One region of the Halopseudomonas pelagia genome, then DNA from elsewhere that is predicted to be linked to it. Evidence: riboswitches for the same ligand, from Rfam matches in the RefSeq annotation. Region 1 holds a riboswitch; the other holds the start of a gene.

Region 1 (11,535 bases):
CATTCTCCAGTTGAATAGAAGGCGGGGCGTATAAACATGCAATCCCAGACATCCGCGCAGCAGCCGGTCCAGTTACCGGCAGGCATTCGCTTGATTCAAAATCAACATGGCCGAGATTTTCTGCAGATTGACCACCCCGCGGTCAGCGCCAGAATCGCCATGGAGGGTGCGCATATCACCCACTGTCAGCCCTCAGGACAGGGGCCCTTGTTGTGGATAAGCTCCGATGAACCAGAGCTCCCCGGCAAGACGATACGTGGCGGAATTCCCCTGTGTTGGCCCTGGTTCAGCAACACCAGGGCAGGGCCGGCACATGGTATAGCGCGCATCAGCCCGTGGCAGTTGACTGCGGTATCAAGCAATGCTGATCAGGTGAGCGTGCGCATGAGCCTGGCGAACTCTTTGATTGCACAGGCATTGCCGGGTGAGAAGTGGCAGTTGGACGTCGAGTTTGTTCTGGGCTCCGACCTGATGGTGACGCTGATTACCCGCAATATGGGAGAAGAGCCTCAAGCGCTGAGCCAGGCCTTGCATAGCTACTTGCCTGTGTCGGGTATTGATCAGGTAATGGTCCAAGGCCTGGAGAGTTGCACCTATCTTGACCAACTGACGGGGCACCTGCAGATTCAGCAAGGGCCTGTGCGCTTCACCGCAGAAACAGATCGCATCTATTTCAACCACTCTGGTGAAGTGCGCCTGATTGATGCCAATAAACAGGTAATCTCAGTCCAGCGCGAGGGAAGTGATTCCGTGGTGGTATGGAACCCTTGGATTGAAAAATCACTCAGGCTGAGCCACTTCGCCAGCGACGACTACCAGCACATGCTGTGCATTGAAGCAGCAAATGCCGGGCCGGATGCGCGAATCCTCGAACCTGGCGAAACACACAGGCTGAGCAGCAGAATTACACGGGACGCGGCAGATAATTCCGCGGTTTGACCGCAGCCACCAACAGGCAGACCAAGGTGGAGGCTGCCAAGGCGCCGGCAAAGGGCGCCAGGGTCGGAATACTGCCGGGAAATGAAGCTGCCATCACACCGCCAGCAAGACTTCCCGTCACCCACCAACCTGGCAGAATTGCGCCAAGGATCCCTGCCAGCGAACCAGCGATGGCAGCACCGGTGCTCATGCGTGACCACAAACCGAGCAAGACCGGTACGACAGCGGTCGCGCAGAGCAGGTCAGCAATGAGAAACAGACGCAGCACCGAGATGCCTTGCAATGCGACCGCGATCACCGGAATCATCAACAGACAGGTTATCCAGCGTGCCGCAGCGAGGGACAGCCCGCGGCTTTCAGTCACGGCCAGGGACGCGAGCGCGTTCTGCAGCGTATCCACCGACGACGCGACCAGGGTCATCGCCAGCACCAGTGCTGGAATGGTTAACCATGCGGGAGCGTCAGCGAGCAGGGCGAAAAAGGGTATAGGTGGACTTCCCAGTTCAGTGCCGCTCATCGCCGCAGCAATTCCCAGGGCGCCAACCACGGCCACCACCACAATAGTGATTACACCGCCCAACATTGCCCCGCGCCCGAGGGCCTGGCCGTCGCGCGCAGCCCAAATGCGTTGCCAATAGCCCTGGTGAAACAGATTGGCGGCGGTCACCGCAATAATAAGAGTCAAGGTGATGGACAAGGAACTGCCCAGCGGAATGGAAGGCATTGATTGGCCAATGCTCGCCACGTCAGGTAGCCGTTGCAGCGCTACCCAGCCTACCGCGATCAACAGCAGTATCAGCAACCATGCTTGCCAGCGATCCGTTACCAAACTGGCTCGCAAGCCGCCCCATGCGGTATAGAGGAGCGTGGTCACCGCCACGGCGACGATGACCAGGTTGCCGTTAACATCAGACAGCATGGATGTAATAGCGCCAATCGCGGTTAGCTCGGCAATCAGAAAACAAAGCATATATAACAGCGAAATCAGCGCCACCCATCGGCGTACGGCGGTCCCGTAACAGGCCTGAGCAAACTCACCGATACTGCGGCCTTCTGGCAGATGGCGGCGGATCGCTGGCCCACACCAGGCAAATACCATGAAGGGCAGGGCAGCGCCCAAAGCGTAACCGGCGAGAGCTACCGGGCCGGCAAATGCACCGATTTCCGGCGGCGCAAACAGAATCCAGCCGCCCATGCCCGAAGCCAGAAAAGACAGTCCCAGCGCCTGCGCGCCTTGGCTGTTGCGGGCCGTGCAGTAATCATCGAGACCGGAAGCAGATTGGCGTTCACGTAGCCCAAGCCAGGCGAACAGCAACAGAGCAGCCGCCAGCACGGCCAGTGTCAGGTAAAGCATGTCGCGCTTCCTCCGCCGGTATTATCCGGATCAGGTTCCAGGGTTTACTCCGCAAATGATTGCGGCGATTCTCAGTCCGGTAAGGGACTCCCCTGGCGACGTGTGATGTGTTTGTTTAGCGTTGAGGCTGAATAGTGCCAAAAAAACCCGAGCGTGCCTATGGTTGGGTTTCAGTCGGGTAACCGGAGAGAGGGATCAGGCCGCTTCCGAGGCGTCTTTCCTGGCCAACACGGGCTTGACCGAAGCCTCAGGCGGATCGAATGCCAGTATGCCGTCGTCCAGGCTCTCCTTCATCAGCATTTCCGAGTCTTGCAAATAATCATTGAGCACGCGCCAAGGCAGCCCTTTGCCTTGACGCGGTAGCACCGCATTGGCGCGTTGCACATATCCGGCTTCCAGAGCGCCCATGATGGAGGAGGGCAGCGCACTTTCCTCGCCGCCTAGGGGTACTACTACCTGATAATGATGCTGATCCATATGCTTGAGCACACGACATAGATACTGGGCTGCAATGTCTGCCTTGAGTGTCCAGGAGGCATTGGTGTAGCCCATAATCCAGCCCATATTCGGCAGGTTCTGCATCATTACCGCTTTGTAGGTCATTTGCTCGTGAATGGCGAACGGCTTTCCATCCAGCGTCAGCTGCATGCCACCCAGCACCTGCACTTGCAGACCGGTAGCGGTCACGATGATGTCTGCCTCTATTTCCTTTCCCGAGCGCAGTAGCAAACCATGCTCGGTAAATGTTTCTATTTGATCGGTTTCCACCGACACCTTGCCAGCATTGATAGCTTGGAACAAATCAGCGTCCGGGACCGCACAGAGGCGTTGATCCCAGGGCATGTACTCCGGGATAAAGTGACGCATGTCATCCGGGTTGTTCAGCTGTTTACGCACCTGTTTGAGCAAAAAATTCCGTGTTCCGTTCGGCCAACGCTTGGCCGCGCGGTACATCCAGCGCTGGATACGGATGTTGCGTTGGCGGGTGAAGTGATACACCCAGCTATCGGGCAACACCTTTTTCAAGAAACCGGCAATCGCGTCACGGGACGGGACGGAAAAAATGTAGGAGGGCGATCGTTGCACCATGGTCACATGCGCAGCCGTCGCGGCCATAGCAGGTACTAGCGTAATGGCAGTCGCACCACTACCAATGATCACCACCTTCTTGCCCCGATAGTCCAGGTCTTCAGGCCAGGCTTGCGGGTGAATACATTGGCCTCCAAAGCGTTCAGCGCCAGGGAACTCCGGCAAATAGCCCTGGTGATAGTTGTAGTAACCGGTACAGCTGATCAGAAATCGGCAGGTGAACTGCAGCGTCTCACCGGAACTGAGCTGTGTCGCAGTTAGCGTCCAGAGTTTCTCTGTGCTGGACCAATTGGCCTGGGTGATATCCAGCCCGAAGCGGATCTTCTCGTTGATCTTGTATTCGGCGGCAGTGTCGCTGATATACCGCCGAATGGATTCGCCGTCAGCCAATACCTGCAGATCGTTCCAGGGTCGGAATTGATAACCGAAGCTGAACATGTCGGAGTCCGAGCGCACACCCGGGTAGCGGAACAGATCCCAAGTCCCACCAATGGCCTGACGCCGTTCAAGAATCGCGACACTGTACTCAGGGCACATTCGCGACATATGGCAAGCCATGCCGATGCCGGAAAGGCCGGCACCAATAACAATCACATCCAGGTGTTCTGCAGGCATTTTATTGTTCTCATCAGGGCAAGGTGACGCACTCAGCATAGACTGCCTGTTCTGAGTGCGTAAACGACTAGCATATGCTGCCAATTTACGATCAATATCTGCCAACCTGTAAAATCAAGAGAGGGTTTGGCAACCCGCGGCGCGCCGATCACGACGCCCAAGGCCCAGGTGCGTGAAGTTTGATCTAAGGTCCGAACCTGTTATGGCAGGCAAACGATTGTAAAGGGCAGGCCGGGATATCGGATGCTCATGATCAGCGCAAACCTGAAGTGCGATACGCCAGTCATGGTCTAACTGGTCGTCGGTGCCGAGGTTAGAATGGTCCTCTCCTACCGGTCGGGTGCCATGCACTTCGGAACATTTGATAGTGTCCATTCGAAGGCATAGGATTGAGCGGGAAGGTGTCTACATACAAGTTACAGCTCCGCCACGGTGACACCACGGCGGAAGCGGTCAGCAGACCGGGAGAGGCTACTTGAAGCACACAACTGATACGCCCGCTAGCGTCATCACGACACTAACCTACCTGGTCAAGCACGATGTGAAGCCCTATGTGCATACCGAGGCTCTGACCGGTAACAGTGAACCGCACTACTTTGCTGAGCAGGAGAAGCGCGAGGTCACGATACACAACGGTCGTCCGTTGGCAGACAGCTTTTCTCTGGACAAGCAGGGGTTTGAACTCCATCGGCGGGATACGGTGGTCGACGATCTCTACGACGATACCTCAGTGGAAAGCGTCTACTATGACGAGGTCAAGGCCTTGATCAAAGAGTTGACGGGCGCGAGCCGGGTCGTCATCTTCGACCACACCAGGCGCAGCGACGCCGAGCGGCGGGATGTTCGCGGCCCAGCCAGCCGTGTGCATAATGACTACACCGACCGCTCGGGGCCTGAGCGTATTCGCGACGTGCTGGGCCAGGATCAGGCCGCCGCATTGGTGTCGGTGGCCCAGATTAACCTATGGCGCCCGATGAGCGGGCCCGTCAAGCGCTCACCGCTGGCCGTGCTGGACGCCTCGACGCTCGACTCCGATGACCTTCTGGCCACCGACTTGGTCTATCCGGATCGTATCGGTGAGATCTACCACCTGGCCTACAATCCGCAACAGCGCTGGTACTATTTTCCGGACATGCGCCGTGACGAAGTCTTGCTGATCAAAGGGTATGACTCACGTCACGACGGGCGTGCCCGCTTCACGCCCCATACCGCCTTCAAAGACCCCAATACGCCGCCGGGAGCCCCGCCGCGCGAGAGTATCGAAGTTCGCACCCTGGCCTTCTTTGATTAGGTGTCGCTGCCTAGCGATTTCACCCACGCACTAACGAAAGCTCAATCATCTGGCTCATCTCGGTGAACTCTGGAGCCCCGTCATAGCGAAGCCCGTCTATGTAAAACGCTGGGGTGCCATTCACGCCGCTGCGTACGCCGCCATTAAAATCGGATTTTATTTTGGGTACGTAGGTACCGTCTTGCATGGCAAGATAGAGTTCTTCGTCGGAGAGGCCGTGTTTTAAAGCGATGGCCCGAAACAGCGGCGGACCCAATCGATCCTGGTTTTCATACAATTCGTCGTGAGCCTCCCAGAAGAATCCTCGACTCCCGGCATACTCAGCGGTGACCGCTGCAGCCATCGCATGTGGGTGAGCAGTGGTCAGTGGAAAGTTACGGAATACGAATAGCAGATCATCGCGAAAATGCTGTTGTAGCTTTTTGACGACCCAATACGCTAAGCCGCAATAGGGACATTCATAGTCGCCAAATTCCACCAGTGTGACCTTGGCATGCGCACTTCCCTGGCGATGGTCGCTGGCACTTACCGGGACTTTGAGAGTGGCCATGGGATCACCTGTTAATTTTAGGTTGGCGTGCTTTGTGATGAATTCGCCAGAGCATCCAGCGCATCCAGAATGCCGTCCGCCCCAGGGTTGATTGCCATTGGCGAAATGTAGCTCCAGGCGATCACTCCCTCCTTGTCAATCACGAACAGCGCCCGCTTACAAACTCCCAGGTGGGGCTCGTACGCTCCATATTGTCGTGCCACAGCCCCTTTGGGCTCGAAATCGGCCAGCAGGCTGAAGTGAAAATTCCGATCTTTGGCAAATGCCTGATGACACCAGGCGCTGTCAACTGAGATACCCAGTAGCGTCGCACCGTACTCTCTGAATGTGGGTAGCAACTGGTTGTACAAGGTCAGTTGGTCTCCACAAACCGAGGTCCAGTCAGCGGGATAAAACGCAAGTATCGCGGGATTTCCCTTTAACTCGCGCAGCGACAGCTGTTGATCAGGGGTTGCGTACAGAGTGAAGTCGGGCGCAACAGTGCCGGCTGACAGCGGCCCCTGAACTAGGTCGTCATTCTTTTCCTTTGCATCATCCAATTCTGAAGTGTGCATTGCATGAACCCCGATAGATGGGCGGTTGGGGTCTGCTCAGCGGGATACGACTTGCCCGGGGGGATAACTCCATCCACCGCCAAGTGATTTATAGATGGCGACGAAGCCTCGATACACCTCGATCTCACCCTGAGCCTAATTGTCCTCGGTTGCAAGACGTTCACGTCCGCATCAAGATGCACGAGGAGGTCCGCGGTGCCTTCGCGGTATTGGATTGAGGCCAGGTTGGCAGCGAAAGGCTGGATTTGCTCTGACGCACTATTGATTATAGTCGTTGTTGGCGCTTGCAGTAATCGCTGAACGCATTTTCGCAGTTCTTGATGCATATTTTTCAAGCGCATAAGCCATAGCCGGACCCACGAATACGTAAGCAGGGAACGAGGAGGAGGGTGACGCGTGTTCTTGATCGGCTGATTTGGTCACGATGACCCTCCTTAACTGGCAAGTCGGGGGTCATGTTCTAGGTCATTGATGCTGACATAGGCATGCTGAGAACCCTGATTGATATCCATGGGGTAGAGTTTCAGAAGCTCTCAGCGACGGATACCAGTCGCCAGCAGCAATTAAATCATTGGCAGCCACCTCATTCAATGACTCGCCATGGACATAAAGCATATCGCCCTTTGAGAGAGTGGAGGTCAGAAATGGGGTCGTCGAATCGGTGGCTTAGGCAGCTTATGAATATCTATGACATAACCTTTAATTTAACATAATATAGATTATACGAAGTAATATTGGTAGCGAACAGGGAGCTGCTAACCTTCAATATGGCTTACCAATAGCTGGAGCACCCACGTATCGAATTAAACGATTGATATGCGCGGTATTTTGATTTTTTAGCTAGGTAAATCTGATGCATTATGAACTACCAATTCGGTTAAACCGATTTTTCATCTTCACGTTAAGGAGCTCCAACTATGGCTAAGGTACTTGTCCTCTATCACTCCATGTATGGCCACATCGAAACCATGGCCAAGGCTGTTGCCGAAGGCGCTGCGAAGGTAGACGGTGTCGAGGTTTCCATCAAGCGCGTACCTGAAACCATGAATGCAGAAGCGTTCAAGGCCGCTGGCGGCAAGGTTGATCAGGATGCACCCGTCGCTACGCCCGCAGAACTGACTGATTACGATGCCATTATCTTCGGTGTGCCTACACGCTTCGGCAACATGTCAGGCCAGATGCGCAATTTCCTCGATCAGACTGGCGGCTTGTGGGCGAAAGGCGCGTTGTTCGGCAAGGTCGCCAGTGTTTTCGCATCAACCGGCACCGGTGGCGGCCAGGAAATGACTATCACTTCCACATGGACAACCCTGGCCCACCACGGCATGACCATCGTACCTATCGGCTACGGCACGCCCGAGCTGTTCGACATCTCCCAGGTCAGCGGTGGCACGCCCTATGGCGCAACCACTTTGGCCGGTGGCGATGGTTCGCGTCAGCCTGATGAGCGTGAGCTGGCTATTGCTCGTTTTCAGGGCGAACATGTTGCAAAGGTTGCGGTTAAATCGAAAGGCTAACCCCTTCGTTTTAACCGAATACGAAAAGGCGCTCCGGCGTCTTTTCTCGTTTCTGGCCTCTATGAATGCATGGCGAACGGGGCTAGTATTTATAAAAATTTACACCAGAGGGATCTGATGAAGTTTAATCGTGTAATGGCTGGGAGCCTGCGCGACAGCCAATATGAGCTAATAGTGATTGGCTCAGGATTTGGTTCGTGCTTTTTCCTCGAAGAAGCGCTTAAACATGTTTCCGGGCGCGTGCTCATTATTGAATGGGGCGATTTTCATCCCTGGGCCTGGCAAATAGAACACAAGGCCAGCTCGCTGGTTGCGCCTGAGACTACCTTCGCCAGCCTCGGTGCCAGCAAAAAGCCCTGGAACACGACCATTGCCATGGGTGGCGGACTTAATTGCTGGTTCTCGCAGACGCCACGTTTTCACCCCAACGACTTCAAAACTCAATCTTTATACGGCGTCGGTTTCGACTGGCCACTCAGCTATGAAGAGCTGGAGCCCTACTATTGCAAGGCCGAAAGCATTATGTGCATCTCCGGCGATCCGGACATGGCACGTGTTCTTCCCCGCAGTCAGCCGTTTCCACAACCTCCGCACAAAGGCTCTTCCATTGATGTACTGATGAAAGCGGCCATGCCTGACCAGCATTTCATCATGCCTACAGGCCGTGCGAGGGTCGCCAACGGGCAACGAAGCGTATGTTGTGCAAACGCCACCTGCAATCTATGCCCAGTCAACGCCAAATTCACCGCTCAGAACGGATTCGCCGAACTGTTCAGTCACCCCAAAGTAGATGTTTGCCTGAATGCGGAGGTCAAGACGTTTGAATACCAGGGCTCGACAATTACTGGCCTGACCCTGATGTCAGAGGGCAAGGAGTATCGCGTCGGCGGTGATCAATTTGTGCTGGGCGCCAATGCCATTCAGAGCCCTGCCATATTGCTGCGCTCCGATATCAATGACGGCGACACGGGTATGGGCCTGCACGAACAGCTGGGTGCTAACGTTGAGGTGTTCCTTGACGGGCTGGGCAACTTTGACGGCAGCACCATTACTACCGGGTTGAACTACGCTCTGTATGACGGTGATTTCCGCCGCGAGCGGTCCGGCTGTCTGGTGTACTTTGAGAATCGCTGGCCGCACGGTTTGCGAATGGACAAGGATCGCTGGAATCAGATTCTGCCGATGATGCTGACCGCTGAAGATCTTCCTGACCGAAAGAACCGTATCTCTATCGACCCGGAAAACGGCCAGGCCATTGTCGATTATCAAGGCGAGTCCGAGTACGGCAAGATCGGCCTACAGCATGGCCTGGATCAGTTGGAGAAGCTGCTAAGCCCCCTGCCCGTCGAGTCTATCCAGTTCAGGGGCTGGCGTCTGACCGAGTCCCACGTGCAAGGCACCCTGAGAATGGGTCACGGCGAAGACGGGTCGGTGATCGATGCAAACATGCTCCACCACAGAATGCGCAACCTGGTCATCGTGGGCACAGCTACCTATCCCAGTTGCTCACCGGCTAACCCCAGCCTGACCGCCGCGGCGCTATCCATACGTGCGGCCGACCGCCTATACGGTTAAGGAGCGGCAAATGAATCGACGCCAGTTTCTTGGTTTTACCGCTGCGACTGCAGGTGTAATCACGCTTGCTGCGGCAGGCAGCGCAGCCATGATCTTTGAGGACAGCTACACCTATATCCCCGCCCTCCTCCGCGAGCTGATCGGCGACTACAGCATGGCAGCGGAACAGGAGCAGGCCTTCATTGATGCCTTGGCGCGCGACTATGGTGAGCAGAAGCTTATGGCCGTGATCGGGTTGCACCGGATTCGCAACACCACAGGTCTGGGCATTGCTTATACCAATGACAAGATAGACCAGTTCGAACGCAGATTAGTGACAGACTTCCTGATCTCCACCGACTATTTGCGTCAACCCAAAACAGCCAGACCGCAGCTGAGTTTTATCGGATATAGGATCCCGTGCAACAACCCTTTCGCGCGGTTCACTTGACACATTGAAACCAAAAAAGGCGCCAACAGGCGCCTTTTCAAATCAACCGACAGCCGTCAAGACAGAACCGCCAAAGCCGCATCATAGTTGGGCTCATCACGAATCTCGCCCACCAATTCGCTGTGCAGCACAGTGTCATTTTCATCCAGCACCACTACCGCACGTGCGGTAACGCCCGCCAGCGGGCCGCTTTCGATTGCTACGCCGTAATCCTTGAGGAACTCGCTGCCGCGCATGGTCGACAGATTGATTACGTTGTCCAGGCCTTCAGCGCCGCAGAAGCGCGCCTGGGCAAAAGGAAGATCAGCAGAGATGCACAGAACTACGGTGTTATCCATAGCGCTGGCCTTGCTGTTGAACGTGCGTACCGACGTCGCACAGGTGGGGGTGTCGATACTGGGGAAGATATTCAGGACCTTCCGCTTGCCGCTGTAAGTCGCCAGAGTAGCGTCGGACAGATCCTTTGCTACCAGCTTGAAAGCAGGCGCCTTGTTGCCTTTCTGCGGAAACTCGCCACCGATTGTAATCGGGTTACCGCCTAGATTAACGCTGGACATGGAAACTCCTCAGATCATTGCAGGTAACGCGCAGTCTGTGCGCGGGAAAACATGATGCGGTCAGAAATCAATACGGTAGAAGAAATCCAGCGAACTGGCAAAGCCGCTGACGGCTTCCAGGTATAAACGCCGGGTCAAATCATATCGCAGCCCCAACTGGTTGGCTGGCTCAAATACCCCGACACCATAGCGCAAACTCAGCTTTTCGGTGATATAGCCGGCAGCGACCACCTGCGTCCCTACCCCACTGCCTTCAGTTTCAAGCTGAAAATCGTCAATCCCCAGTTTATTGGCAATATTGCCGGCAACCGGACCGCTGCCAGCCATTCCCAATGCCAGTGCGGCCTGGCCGAGCATATTGTCATCGCCACCATCACCACCCAGCGGCCTGCCCAGTATCAGGTATGACAGGGCCTGTTCCTGCGCCATGCTGGGCTCGGAAAATACCTCGGATTGCGGTGCTTCCGCGCGCCCAGTCAAGCGCAGGCCAGCGACCACATCGTCCACCCGGCGCACCGCTTCTATGTCAAGGAAGGGTTGAGAAATGGGTCCGGCGAACAGGATCTGCGCGCGTCGCAAGCTGAGACGCTGGCCATACCGGCGGAAACGCCCATCGAGAATATTCAGATCACCGGTCGCATTCATATTCTCCTCGACCTGGATACGCCCACTGAGCCGGCCGGTGAGGCCGAACCCGGAGAAACGCAATTGATCGCCGATCAGCAGTTGCACGCGGGCTCGGATATCCAGCGGCGCTTCCTGTTCTTCGACTTCCTCGCCAACGATAACGACATCAGGTGACAACTTGACCGCCTGCTCTGGCAATTCGCGCACCGTGATATCACCTTCAGGCACAGCTATCTGGCCACGTACCTGCAGTCGATTATCTGCCAGGGTTACATTCAGATCAGGGCTCACGCTGAGATCCGCGTAGGGCTCGACTGTCACCGGCAAGGCGTCGCCCTTCAACGTCAGATCCAGGTCAAGTTGCGGCGCCCAGGTTAGGTTACCCTGCAGGCTGCCCTGCCCCTGTTCACCACTGCGCCAGGTGCCGTCAATATCAG
Region 2 (11,535 bases), 1.1 Mb from region 1:
ATGGCTATCCTCCCGGTTATTGGCCTGATGGTTAATAGCACCAGCAAAAAGTTTCGCAAGCAAAGTAAGAAAATCCAGGCAGCGATGGGGGATGTGACGCATGTAACTTCTGAAACCATCACCGGCTACCGCGTGGTGCGCAGTTTCGGCGGCGAGAGCTATGAGACGGAGCGTTTTGACAAGGCCAGTGAAGCCAACCGAGAGCGCGGGTTGAAGATGACCCGCACAGGTGCGGTGTTTACCCCTACGCTGCAACTGGTGACATATGGTGCGATGGCTTTCGTCATGTTTCTGGTGCTGTATTTGCGCGGCGATGCTACAGCGGGTGATCTGGTGTCCTATATCACTGCAGCGGGTCTGTTGCCGAAACCGGTACGTCAGTTATCTGAAGTCAGCGCCAACATACAGAAAGGTATTGCTGCGGCGGAAAGCATCTTCGAGCAGCTGGACGAGGAGCCGGAAACCGATACAGGCACGGTTGAGTTGGAGCGAGTGAGCGGCCGCATTGAGGTTAGAAACCTCAAGTTCAGTTACCCCAATACCGACAAGTTGGTGCTTGACGATATCAGCTTCACTATCGAGCCTGGCCAGATGGTCGCGCTGGTGGGGCGATCAGGAAGTGGCAAGTCCACGCTTGCCAGCCTGATTCCGCGGTTCTATCAGCACACCGAGGGCGAAATTCTGATCGACGGTGTGGAAGTGGCGGACTATAAGTTGCGCAACCTGCGTCGGCATATCGCCCTGGTGACTCAGCATGTGACGCTTTTCAATGACACCGTCGCCAATAACATCGCTTACGGTGATCTGGCTGATGCGCCCAGGGACGCTATCATCGAGGCAATCGAGAAAGCCTATGCCAAGGAGTTCATCGACAAGCTGCCTGAAGGGTTGGAGACTCTGGTCGGTGAGAACGGTGTGCTGCTCTCCGGTGGCCAGCGCCAGCGTCTGGCGATCGCCCGGGCGCTGTTGAAGAATGCGCCGCTGCTGATTCTGGACGAGGCCACTTCGGCGCTGGATACTGAGTCCGAGCGGCATATCCAGGCAGCTCTGGACAAGGTGATGGAGGGACGCACGACACTAGTCATTGCCCACCGACTTTCGACCATCGAGAAAGCCGACATTATCATGGTTATGGATCAGGGCAAGATAGTCGAGCGTGGCAACCATGCCGAGTTGATCGCACAGAACGGTTATTACGCCCGCTTGCACAGTATGCAGTTTCAGGACGAAGCCACAGCCGAATCATGAGACTGCTGCCTCTGAATAGCCGAACGAATATAGGTATACAAGACATATGAAATTGACCATGCCCCGTTTTGATTCCGCCCCGGTTCTAGTGGTCGGCGATGTCATGCTTGACCGTTACTGGCATGGGCCAACTCACCGCATATCCCCGGAAGCGCCAGTGCCGGTGGTCAAGGTGGAACAGATTGAGGACCGGCCCGGTGGGGCGGGTAACGTCGCGTTAAATATCGCGGCCCTCGGCGCACCGGCTTGGCTGGTGGGCGTCACCGGGGACGACGAAGCTGGGTTAAGCCTTAAACAACGCCTTAACGCTGCCGGCGTTTATTGCGCTTTTCAGGCGCATCCGGGCAAGACCACGATTACCAAATTGCGGGTTATGAGTCGTCACCAGCAGTTGATTCGCCTGGATTTTGAAGAACCGTTCAAGACTGACGGCGACGCGCTATTGGAGTCTGTTCGCGGGTTGCTGGGTGGGGTCAAGGTGATGATTTTGTCGGACTACGGCAAAGGTGCTCTGGTGAACCATCAGGCGCTGATCGCGTTGGGGCGTGAACACGGCATCCCGGTTCTGGCCGACCCCAAGGGCAAGGATTTCAGTATTTATCGCGGTGCGACGCTGATTACGCCCAACCTGTCGGAATTCGAAGCGGTAGTCGGGCATTGTTCCAGCGAACAGATGTTGGTTGACAAGGGCATGGCGCTGATTGAGGAGCTGGACCTTGAGGCGATGCTGGTTACGCGCAGCGAACAGGGCATGACGTTGCTGCGGCGGGGTGAAGCGGCAATGCATCTGCCTGCGCGCGCGCGCGAGGTGTTTGATGTTACCGGCGCGGGCGACACGGTGATTTCCACGCTGGCTACTGCGCTGGCCGCGGGCGAGAGCCTGCCTCATGCTGTCGGCTTGTCTACGCTGGCGGCGGGCATCGTGATCGGCAAGTTGGGGACCGCTGCGGTCAGTGCGCCGGAGCTGCGCCGGGCAGTTCAGCGCGAGCAGGGCAGCGAGCGAGGTGTGTTGGGGATGGAGCAGTTATTGCAGGCGGTCGAGGATGCGCGTGCGCACGGTGAGCGCATTGTGTTCACTAACGGTTGTTTCGATATCATCCACGCCGGGCATGTAGGTTATCTGGAAGAAGCGCGCAGTCTGGGTGATAGGCTGATTGTGGCGATCAACGATGATGCCTCGGTAAGTCGCTTGAAAGGCCCTGGGCGTCCGATCAACAGCGTGGAGCGGCGCATGGCGGTGCTCGCCGGACTTGGCGCGGTGGACTGGGTCATCAGTTTTGCTGAAGATACGCCGGAGAAGCTCTTGGCTGAAGTCAAGCCGGATGTATTGGTCAAGGGCGGTGATTACAGCGTGGACCAGGTCGTAGGCGCGCCCATTGTGCAGGCCTACGGTGGCGAAGTGAAAGTGCTGAACTTCGTGGAAAGCTGTTCTACCACAGCCATCGTCGAGAAAATTCGCCAGCGTTGAGGCTGCCTTGCTCAATCAGTTGGGGGTTACCGCCTCTCTAGAGGCGGGTAAGCCCTTCGGGCCATTTGCTGCGTGGCTCTTCAATTACCCAACCCGTTTGCGGTGCCAGCGCTTCGCTCAGCCAGATGTTCTTTGGCCTGCGTGGCACCAGCTCACCCTGTTCCAGGCTGAACAGTTTGCCGGTCGCCGCACCATCGCGCATCTCTGCCAGGAAGATTTCCGGGCGCTGATAGTTCATCTCAACCAGCAACTGATTTTTCTCGGTATCCATATGCTCGTCGGCATGCAGCATGGTCAATCCCGGGCAGTTGTCCGGCAGCTGCAGCTGCATGGAATACACCAGTTGCAGAGAGTTGGTGGGCAGGTGCACATAGGCGCGAGGGCGCTCGATCAAATGCAGCTCCCGGCACAGGACTGGATGCGCTGCAGCATGATGCGAGGTCAATTGGTAGGAGTGTCGTTTGCTCAATGGCAGGCTGGCAGAGTAGGGCGTGGGCAGCCAGGTTTCCATATAGCGGCCCTGAAGCCATCCTCGATTGCTCTCCAGTAATAACTCCTCGGCAATTTCAGTCATGACCGTCAACAGCGGCACACGCAGCTCGTGCGCTGGTACGTAACCGGAAATCAACTTGAGTACGTTGTCTTCCTGCTCAGTGCGGTCCTGGCGGATCAGCACGCGAAAATCGCGCTCTTGCCAGGTCAGGCTCAAGTCTACCGACACACCCATATTGGCGACAGTCAGCTCGAAGGACTCGGGGTCGTCGACTGAAACGGGCTGGCGCAGGTCCTGCATCTCTGCGAATCCCAAGGGGTTGCCCACCGGTGTGTAGCACAGGACCTCAGGGCTGGCCTTTACGTGAATGGCCTGGGTTTTGAAAATGACCGGATTGACTCGGGCAATGATGCGCGACATGCACTTCCCTCTTGTTTTATAAGCTATCCAGCACCTTGAGGGCGCTGATGACATTCTGTTGGAGATGCCGGGGGTTGATAGTGCCGATAATGGCGGAGGCCACCGCAGGATGGGCGAAGACCAGCTCCAGGCTCTTTTTCGCCGGGTCCTCACCCTGAAGGCAAAGGTGCCCGCTGGCAAGGGCTTTTTTAATCAGAATGCCCTTGTTGTGTGACAGGGCGAAGTCCAGCACCGAACGCTCGCCCTGTTCCGCCAGGTTGTACGTCACCATTGCACAATCGCCTGCTTCCAACGCGGCAATACCGCCCTCTACCGTCTTGCCGGAGAAGCCGAAGGCGCGAATCAGGCCTTCACGTTTGAGCTGCTCCAGCGCAGGGTAGGCTTCGCCATTGAGTACTTGCAGGTCGTTACCATCCGAATGCACCAGCACCAGATCAAGATAATCCGTATTGAGTCTGCGCAGTGAGCGCTCTACCGAGAGACGGGTATGTGCGGCGCTGAAATTGAAATGCGACTGGCCCTGCTCGAATTCCTCGCCCACCTTGCTGCAGATGACCCAGTTTTGCCGCTGACCGGCCAGTAGCGTGCCGAGCCGCTCCTCACTGGTGCCGTAGGCGGGTGCGGTGTCGATCAGGTTGATGCCCAGGTCATGCGCCAGTGCGAGCAGCTCGAGCGCTTGCCGATCGTCCGGCAACTCGAACTGCTGTGGATATTTCACCCCGGTATTGCGCCCGAATTTGACCGTGCCCAGGCCCAGCGGTGACACCGTGAGACCGCTGCTGCCGAGCGGCCGGTGATGGGCGTGAAGGCTATTCATGGGAAGCAGATATCCCATACCGGCAGTGCGATTGAGGGTCTGGGTAGCGCACTGTAGTCATCATCAAAGGTGGGTTGGATGCCTTGCTGCTGAAGCACAGCGATGGCCTGGTCACTCAGGTCTGGAGCCAAAGCCAGTTTTGTCGGCCAGGTGACCAGCACGTTCTGCACCGCCTGCAGATACGCGGTATCCGGCCGGGCTGCGCCGCTTTGCGCCGGCTCTGCGCGATTTACGGGCAGCGTTGTCCACTGACAGTGCTGCAGGTCGACCCAGGGCAGCAACTCGCTCAGCTCCCGGCGCGCGCGCGCCACGAGAGCGTCCGGGGTAAGGTTGACGCCCTGTTCGGCCAATTCGCCGCCCAGGTACCAGCACCACTGGCCGTCGGCGCAGGGGTGAGTAGTGATGGTCATGCGCGGTTTTGGGCTGCTACCCAGGCAGTGCGCATACAAGGGAGGCAGGTTGGCGCCCTTGACCAGCACCATCTGCAACGGGCGGCGCTGCATGGCCGGTTGGCTAACGCCCCAATCCTGTAACAACCCTTCGTTTCCTTCGCCCGCAGTGAGTATGTAACGCTGCGCTTTGATTCTCCTGCCATTGAGGCGAATGCATTCGATACTGCCGTCTTCGCGGCGCTCGACATGCGGAGCGCTGTCCGCTATCAGACTGTCGCCCGCCAGCTCGCTGAGACGTCTGACGACATCTGGCACATCCATAACCAGTTCGGCCAGGCGGTAGACCTTGCCCTTGAAAGCCGGGTTGGCGAAGACTTCAGGCAAGTCCTTGCCCTTAACCGCGTCCACCCGACCACGCAGCGCCTTGCTGGCGAAAAAGCCGGCGAGATTGCTGATCAGGCTGCCCGGCGACCAGAGATAATGATGCTCGGATAACAGGCGGGCGCCGCGCAGGTCCAACTCGCCTTCGCCTTGCAGACAAGCACGCCAGCGGCCGGGCATAGCGGAAATCGCTTCCGCTGCCTGAGTCAGTTTGCCGTGCAGCGCATACTTGGTGCCGCCGTGAATGATGCCCTGCGACTTGCCACTTTGGCCGCCACCCAACGCGCCGCGCTCGACCAACAGGGTACTGTAGCCCATGCCGCGCAGGCGGGCATTGAGCCACAGGCCGGCGATACCGCCGCCGAGGATACAGATATCGGTTTCCAGAGTTGTGCTCATAAGCTCCGATGCTTTTGCAGAAAGAGCCCTAGTATAGACACTGCCGGTGCTCGCGGTCACATCTGCTACTATGAGTCGCACCCAAAGGGGGTGTCCTGTTGTTGATCGTTTCCCGAGGAACTCTCATGTCACGTACGCTCTACAGCCTCATCTTTATCCTGTGCATGCCGCTGGTGTTGTTGCGTCTGTTGTATCGTGCCCGCAAGGCGCCAGCCTATGCACGGCGTTGGCATGAACGATTTGCTTTCGGCGGTGACCTGCGCCCAGGTGGCATCTGGATTCACGCCGTATCGGTGGGCGAGGCGATCGCTTCGGCACCGCTGGTGCGGCAGTTGATGCAGCGCTACCCGGAGTTGCCGATCACCATCAGCTGCATGACACCCACAGGTTCGGAGCAAATCCGCAAACTGTTTGATGACAAGGTCGGGCACGCCTATCTGCCTTATGACCTGCCTGGCTTGCAGCGGCGCTTTGTCAGCCGCTTGCAGCCGCGTATCGGTATTATCATGGAAACCGAACTCTGGCCAAACCTGGTGCATGAAGCCAAAGCGGCAGGTGTGCCCATGGTGCTGGCCAATGCTCGGCTCTCGGAGCGCTCGGCGAGGGGCTACCGGCGCATCAGTTGGCTGGTCGAGCCGATGTTTGCAGCACTCGACTGGGTGGCAGTACAGACGCAGGCCGAGGCGCTGCGTTTCAAGCGCCTGGGGGTCAAAGAAGATTCGATGCTCATCACCGGCAGCATCAAGTTTGATCTGCAGCCTGACCCCCTTGCTCGCGAGCAGGCAGTGCAGTTACGCAGCAGCTGGGGCGAACGACCGGTCTGGATCGCAGCCAGCACCCATGCCGGCGAAGATGAACAGGTGCTGGCGGCACATAAACAGGTGCTGGTCTCTGTGCCAGAGGCCTTGTTGATCTTGGTGCCGCGGCATCCAGAGCGTTTCAACAGCGCGGCTGAATTGGTCGAAGCGGCGGGCATGCCTGTGGTGCGCCGTAGCTCAGGAGCGATTGCTGCGCACACCGATCAGGTATTTCTAGGCGACAGCATGGGCGAGTTGATGATGCTCTACAGCTGTGCCGATGTCGCTTTTGTTGGCGGCTCTCTGGTAGCCAATGGAGGGCATAATTATCTTGAACCGGCTGCGCTGGGATTGCCGATCATCTCGGGCCCGCACCGCTATAATTTCGCCGAGATCAGTGAGCTGCTTGAGGGTGCCGGCGCGCTGCGTCAGGTGCGCGACGCCAAAACCCTGGCTGCTGCGGTAGTCAAATGGTTGGAGCAACCAGTCGAAGCGCGTCGCGCTGGTACTGCCGGGCAAACGGTGGTGCAGAACAATCAGGGTGCGCTTGAACGTCTGCTGCACGGCATTGCGCAGCAGCTCAAATGAACGCTGACCATGCTGGAGCCTTTCATGCCGGAACCCTTCATGCCAGAAACATCAAACTGCAGATAAAAAAACACCGGGCATGCCCGGTGTTTTGGGTGGCGCAATCGTTAAACTAAATTGCTTAGAATGAGCTGCGCATGCGTGTTTCTTCCTGCCCCGGGGCTGATTGGCGACCCAGGGACATGCGTTGCGCTTCCTCTTCAGTAAAGGGCGGTATGAAGTCGCGGTCCGGGTCGTAATCCGGGTTCAGCCAGCGTGACAAGTCAACCAGATCTTCCGGGCTCAGCGTGCCGGCCGCCTGCTTGAGGCTTAGGTTGTCGATGATGTAGTTATAGCGCACGGTATTGTAATCACGTACCGCGCGGAACAAGTTGCGCTGCGCTTCCAGCACATCGACGACATTCCGGGTGCCTACTTCGTAGCCGGTCTGGGTGGCGTCCAAGGCGGCCTTGCTGGAGATGATCGCTTGGCGGCGGGCTTCAACTTCTTCCACGCTCGATGTGACGGTGCGGTACAGGTTGCGAGTGCTTTCGACCACCCGCCGCAGCTGCGCTTCACTATTTCGCTCGGCCTGAGTTAGCCGATAACCTGATTCGCGAACACCTGAACTGGTGGCACCACCAGTGTAGAGCGGCATGGTCAGCTCGACGCCAAAGCTGGTGAGTTCGGTGTCGCCATTGCCCTGTTGTCCAACGCCAACCCCGGCTCCCTGGTTGCCAAATTCGGCGCCACCACCACTGTTGTTGTAGCGCACAAAGGCATCAACAGAAGGGGCGTAGGCTGAACGGCTGCTGCGCAGCGTATCCGACGCACTGGTGATAGCGTAACGCGTAGCTTGCAGGTTCAGGTTCTGGGCTGCAGCAGTATCCACCCATTGCTGCAGATTGCTCGGCATCGGCGGCAGAATCGGCAAATCATGACTCATGCCCATCAGCTCTTGATAGTCGCTATCGGTCAGGCGGGTCAGCGCCTGGTAACTGACGTCCAGATTGGTTTTTGCCGTCAGCCGGGCCGCACGCGCGCTGTCATAACCGGCCAACGCTTCCAGAACATCGGTGCGTGCTGAAAGACCTACGTCAAAGCGCTCACGCGCCTGATCCAGTTGGCGTTCGAAGGCATCTTCTTCGGCCCGGGCAGTTGCCAGATTGTCAGACGCTCGCAGTACGTTGAAATAGGCTTCGGCCACTTCCAGGATCAGCGCTTGCTGGGTCGCGGAAAACTCCAGTTGCGCCTGCTTGCTCAGCGATTTGGCTGCCTGATAATTGAACCAGCGGTCGGCGCGAAAGAGTGGCTGGGTCAGGCTGGCCTGGTAGTAGTCAGTGGTGTAGGTGTCGTTTCCGGCGCCATCCACGTCGATCTCTTCACGTGCCACGCCAGCACCCAGACCGATATTGGGCAGCAGCAGTGCGCGAGTCTGGGGCAGTACTTCCTGACGGGCGAGCGCATCGGCTTCGGCGGCGGCCAGGTCAGCGCTGTTGGCCAGTGCTTCCTGGTAGACGGTGAGAAGATCGGTCTTGGCCATGGCGTGGCTGGACAAGCCGGCCAGTAAAACGGCGACAAACAGGGGGCGCAGCATGCAGTAATCCTTCGCATGAATGGAATAATCAGCCAAGGCTAAGGACAAGCAAGCTGGCGGTCAAGCAATGCTTGGGGTCAGCAGGGGAACAAAGTGTTTCATCTGGCTGTCGCCGCGTTGCCAGAACCTTGGGGCCCGGTTGCAGAGGCGTCGCGAGATGTCTGGAACATACTTGCGACGCGGCTTGTGGAGCATTAAGCTGACTGCTCATCTTGACGGGGTGCCCGCGGCGTTGTTGCCAGAGGCTGAGATAATACCCGTTGAACCTGAACCGGTTAGTACCGGCGTAGGAATCGAGATAAGCACTCGCTGAAGTCCAGCTCGTGGTCAGTGTGGTATGCCGTTTCGGTTCCCTGCGAACTTACCCGCAGTGGAGCAACATTCATGAACAGCCGTTTACCCGATAGAGCAATTGCTTCCTCCGGCGCTGACAGCGCCGCCACCCAGCCTTTTCCCGGCTCACGCAAAATCTATGTGACAGGTTCCCGGCCTGACATTCGTGTACCCATGCGTGAGATAAGTCTGGCGGATACGCCGACCGATATGGGCGGCGAACAGAACGCCCCGGTGCTGGTTTACGATACCTCCGGCGCCTATTCCGACCCCCAGGCCCGGATTGATCTGCGAGCGGGTTTGCCGGACGTACGCGGTGCCTGGACCGATGAGCGTGGCGATACGGAAAAGCTCCCGGGCCTGACCTCTGAATTCGGCAGCGCGCGTCTGGCAGATCCGGCGCTTGATCATATGCGCTTCGCGCACGTGCGCAATCCGCGCCGTGCGCTGGCCGGGCGCAATGTCAGCCAGATGCATTACGCTCGCCAGGGCATTATTACGCCTGAGATGGAGTTCATCGCGATTCGCGAGAATATGCAGCTGCAGGCAGCACGCGATGCCGGACTGACCAAAATGCAGCATGCCGGTCATAGCTTCGGTGCCAGTATTCCCAAGCAGATTACCGCTGAGTTCGTGCGCGATGAAGTCGCCCGGGGTCGGGCGATCATTCCGGCCAATATCAACCACCCGGAGCTGGAGCCGATGATCATCGGTCGCAATTTCCTGGTGAAGATCAACGGCAATATCGGGAACTCCGCACTGGGTTCTTCCATTGAGGAAGAGGTGGAGAAGATGACCTGGGGTATTCGCTGGGGCTCGGACACGGTGATGGACCTGTCCACCGGCAAGAATATTCATGAAACACGGGAATGGATCATTCGCAACTCGCCGGTGCCAATCGGCACGGTGCCGATCTATCAGGCGCTGGAAAAGGTCGATGGCGTGGCCGAGAACCTGAGCTGGGAAATCTTCCGCGACACCTTGATTGAGCAGGCCGAGCAGGGCGTGGACTACTTCACCATTCACGCGGGGGTGTTGCTGCGCTATGTGCCGATGACCGCCAAGCGGGTGACCGGCATTGTTTCGCGGGGCGGCTCGATCATGGCGAAATGGTGCCTGGCGCATCATCAGGAAAACTTTCTTTACACGCATTTTGAAGATATCTGCGAAATCATGAAGGCTTACGACGTGTCCTTCTCGCTAGGCGACGGTCTGCGTCCAGGTTCTATTGCTGATGCCAACGACGAAGCGCAGTTTGGCGAACTCGAAACCTTAGGCGAGTTGACCAAGTTGGCCTGGAAGCACGATGTGCAATGCATGATCGAGGGACCTGGGCATGTGCCCATGCAACTGATCAAGGAGAACATGGACAAGCAGCTGGAGTGCTGCGATGAAGCGCCGTTCTATACGCTAGGGCCGCTGACTACGGATATTGCGCCGGGCTATGATCACATCACCTCGGGTATCGGTGCGGCAATGATCGGCTGGTTCGGCTGCGCGATGCTTTGTTACGTCACGCCCAAGGAGCATCTGGGGCTGCCCAATCGGGATGACGTCAAGACCGGCATCATTACCTACAAGATTGCTGCCCATGCCGCCGATCTGGCAAAGGGGCATCCTGGCGCGCAGATCCGTGATAATGCGCTGAGCAAGGCGCGCTTCGAGTTTCGCTGGGAGGACCAATTCAATCTCGGGCTGGACCCGGACACCGCGCGCTCCTTTCATGATGAGACCCTGCCGAAGGATTCGGCCAAGGTCGCGCACTTCTGTTCCATGTGCGGGCCCAAGTTCTGCTCGATGAAGATTACCCAGGAAGTCCGTGATTACGCGGCGGCACAACGTATTGACGCAGTGGACGTTGCGGTCGAGGAGGGTATGCAGGCCAAGTCCAGGGAATTCCGCTCATCCGGCTCGCAGTTGTATCAAAAGGTCTGAAGTCTTGCCGTGGCCCTGGCAGGTGTGCGAGTTTAATAGCTGTATTCAATTCCAGTAAGCAAACTCGGCCATCTGTGAGGGCAGCACGATTTGAGCATTTTTTCCCGTAACGACGTTGAAATCATCCGCCGGGAGCCTGGATTCAAGGGCTTTTACCGGCTTGATGTGCTGACGTTGCGTCATCGGTTGTTCAACGGCGGTTGGGGGCCAGAGCTGCGGCGCGAGTTATTTGTCCGCCCGGATGCGGTCTGCGTTCTGCCTTATGATCCTTGGGAAGATCAGGTCGTGTTGATTGAACAGATACGCATTGGCGCGCTGGAGAAAAGTGACCGGCCCTGGTTGCTGGAATTGGTAGCCGGGCTGATTGACAAGGATGAGTCGCCTGAGGAGGTGGCTCATCGAGAAGCGCAGGAAGAGGCGGGTTTGACGCTGCGGGAGCTGTTACCCATTACACGCTACTTCCCTTCCCCTGGCGGCAGTGACGAACAAGTGCATCTGTATTGTGCGCTGGTTGATAGCCGAGGGGCCGGAGGAATACATGGGCTGTTGGAAGAAGGCGAGGATATTCGCGTCAGCTGCTGGTCGCGGCTTGATGCGATCGACGCCATGCAGCAGGGTTTGATCGATAATGCGGCCAGCATTATTGCGCTGCAGTGGCTGACGATGAATGCCGAGCGCTTGCAGGCTC

The links. Region 1 has a riboswitch for thiamine pyrophosphate ahead of EAO82_RS12805 (sodium:solute symporter). Riboswitches for the same ligand answer to the same signal wherever they lie in the genome.
Region 2: linked by a shared signal. The riboswitch ahead of thiC (phosphomethylpyrimidine synthase ThiC) and the one ahead of EAO82_RS12805 (sodium:solute symporter) in region 1 are both predicted to bind thiamine pyrophosphate.

What each region holds. Positions count from the first base shown of each region.
Region 1 is NZ_CP033116.1:2,729,855-2,741,389, forward strand. It holds gene EAO82_RS12800 (D-hexose-6-phosphate mutarotase) at 37-939, shown strand; gene EAO82_RS12805 (sodium:solute symporter) at 905-2,293, opposite strand; TPP riboswitch at 2,283-2,397, opposite strand; gene EAO82_RS12810 (flavin-containing monooxygenase) at 2,489-3,997, opposite strand; gene EAO82_RS12815 (CmcJ/NvfI family oxidoreductase) at 4,473-5,288, shown strand; gene EAO82_RS12820 (DsbA family protein) at 5,308-5,838, opposite strand; gene EAO82_RS12825 (redoxin domain-containing protein) at 5,856-6,392, opposite strand; partial or broken gene EAO82_RS21010 (TolC family protein) at 6,429-6,702, opposite strand; gene EAO82_RS12830 (hypothetical protein) at 6,651-6,815, opposite strand; gene wrbA (NAD(P)H:quinone oxidoreductase) at 7,310-7,909, shown strand; gene EAO82_RS12840 (GMC oxidoreductase) at 8,027-9,484, shown strand; gene EAO82_RS12845 (twin-arginine translocation signal domain-containing protein) at 9,495-9,914, shown strand; gene tpx (thiol peroxidase) at 9,971-10,471, opposite strand; gene EAO82_RS12855 (translocation/assembly module TamB domain-containing protein) at 10,532-11,535, opposite strand, start outside.
Region 2 is NZ_CP033116.1:3,788,356-3,799,890, reverse strand. It holds gene msbA (lipid A export permease/ATP-binding protein MsbA) at 1-1,248, shown strand, start outside; gene hldE (bifunctional D-glycero-beta-D-manno-heptose-7-phosphate kinase/D-glycero-beta-D-manno-heptose 1-phosphate adenylyltransferase HldE) at 1,295-2,716, shown strand; gene EAO82_RS17515 (metal ABC transporter ATPase) at 2,754-3,629, opposite strand; gene EAO82_RS17510 (aldo/keto reductase) at 3,646-4,446, opposite strand; gene EAO82_RS17505 (FAD-dependent oxidoreductase) at 4,443-5,618, opposite strand; gene waaA (lipid IV(A) 3-deoxy-D-manno-octulosonic acid transferase) at 5,744-7,003, shown strand; gene EAO82_RS17495 (TolC family outer membrane protein) at 7,125-8,579, opposite strand; TPP riboswitch at 8,786-8,889, shown strand; gene thiC (phosphomethylpyrimidine synthase ThiC) at 8,964-10,847, shown strand; gene EAO82_RS17485 (NUDIX domain-containing protein) at 10,938-11,535, shown strand, end outside.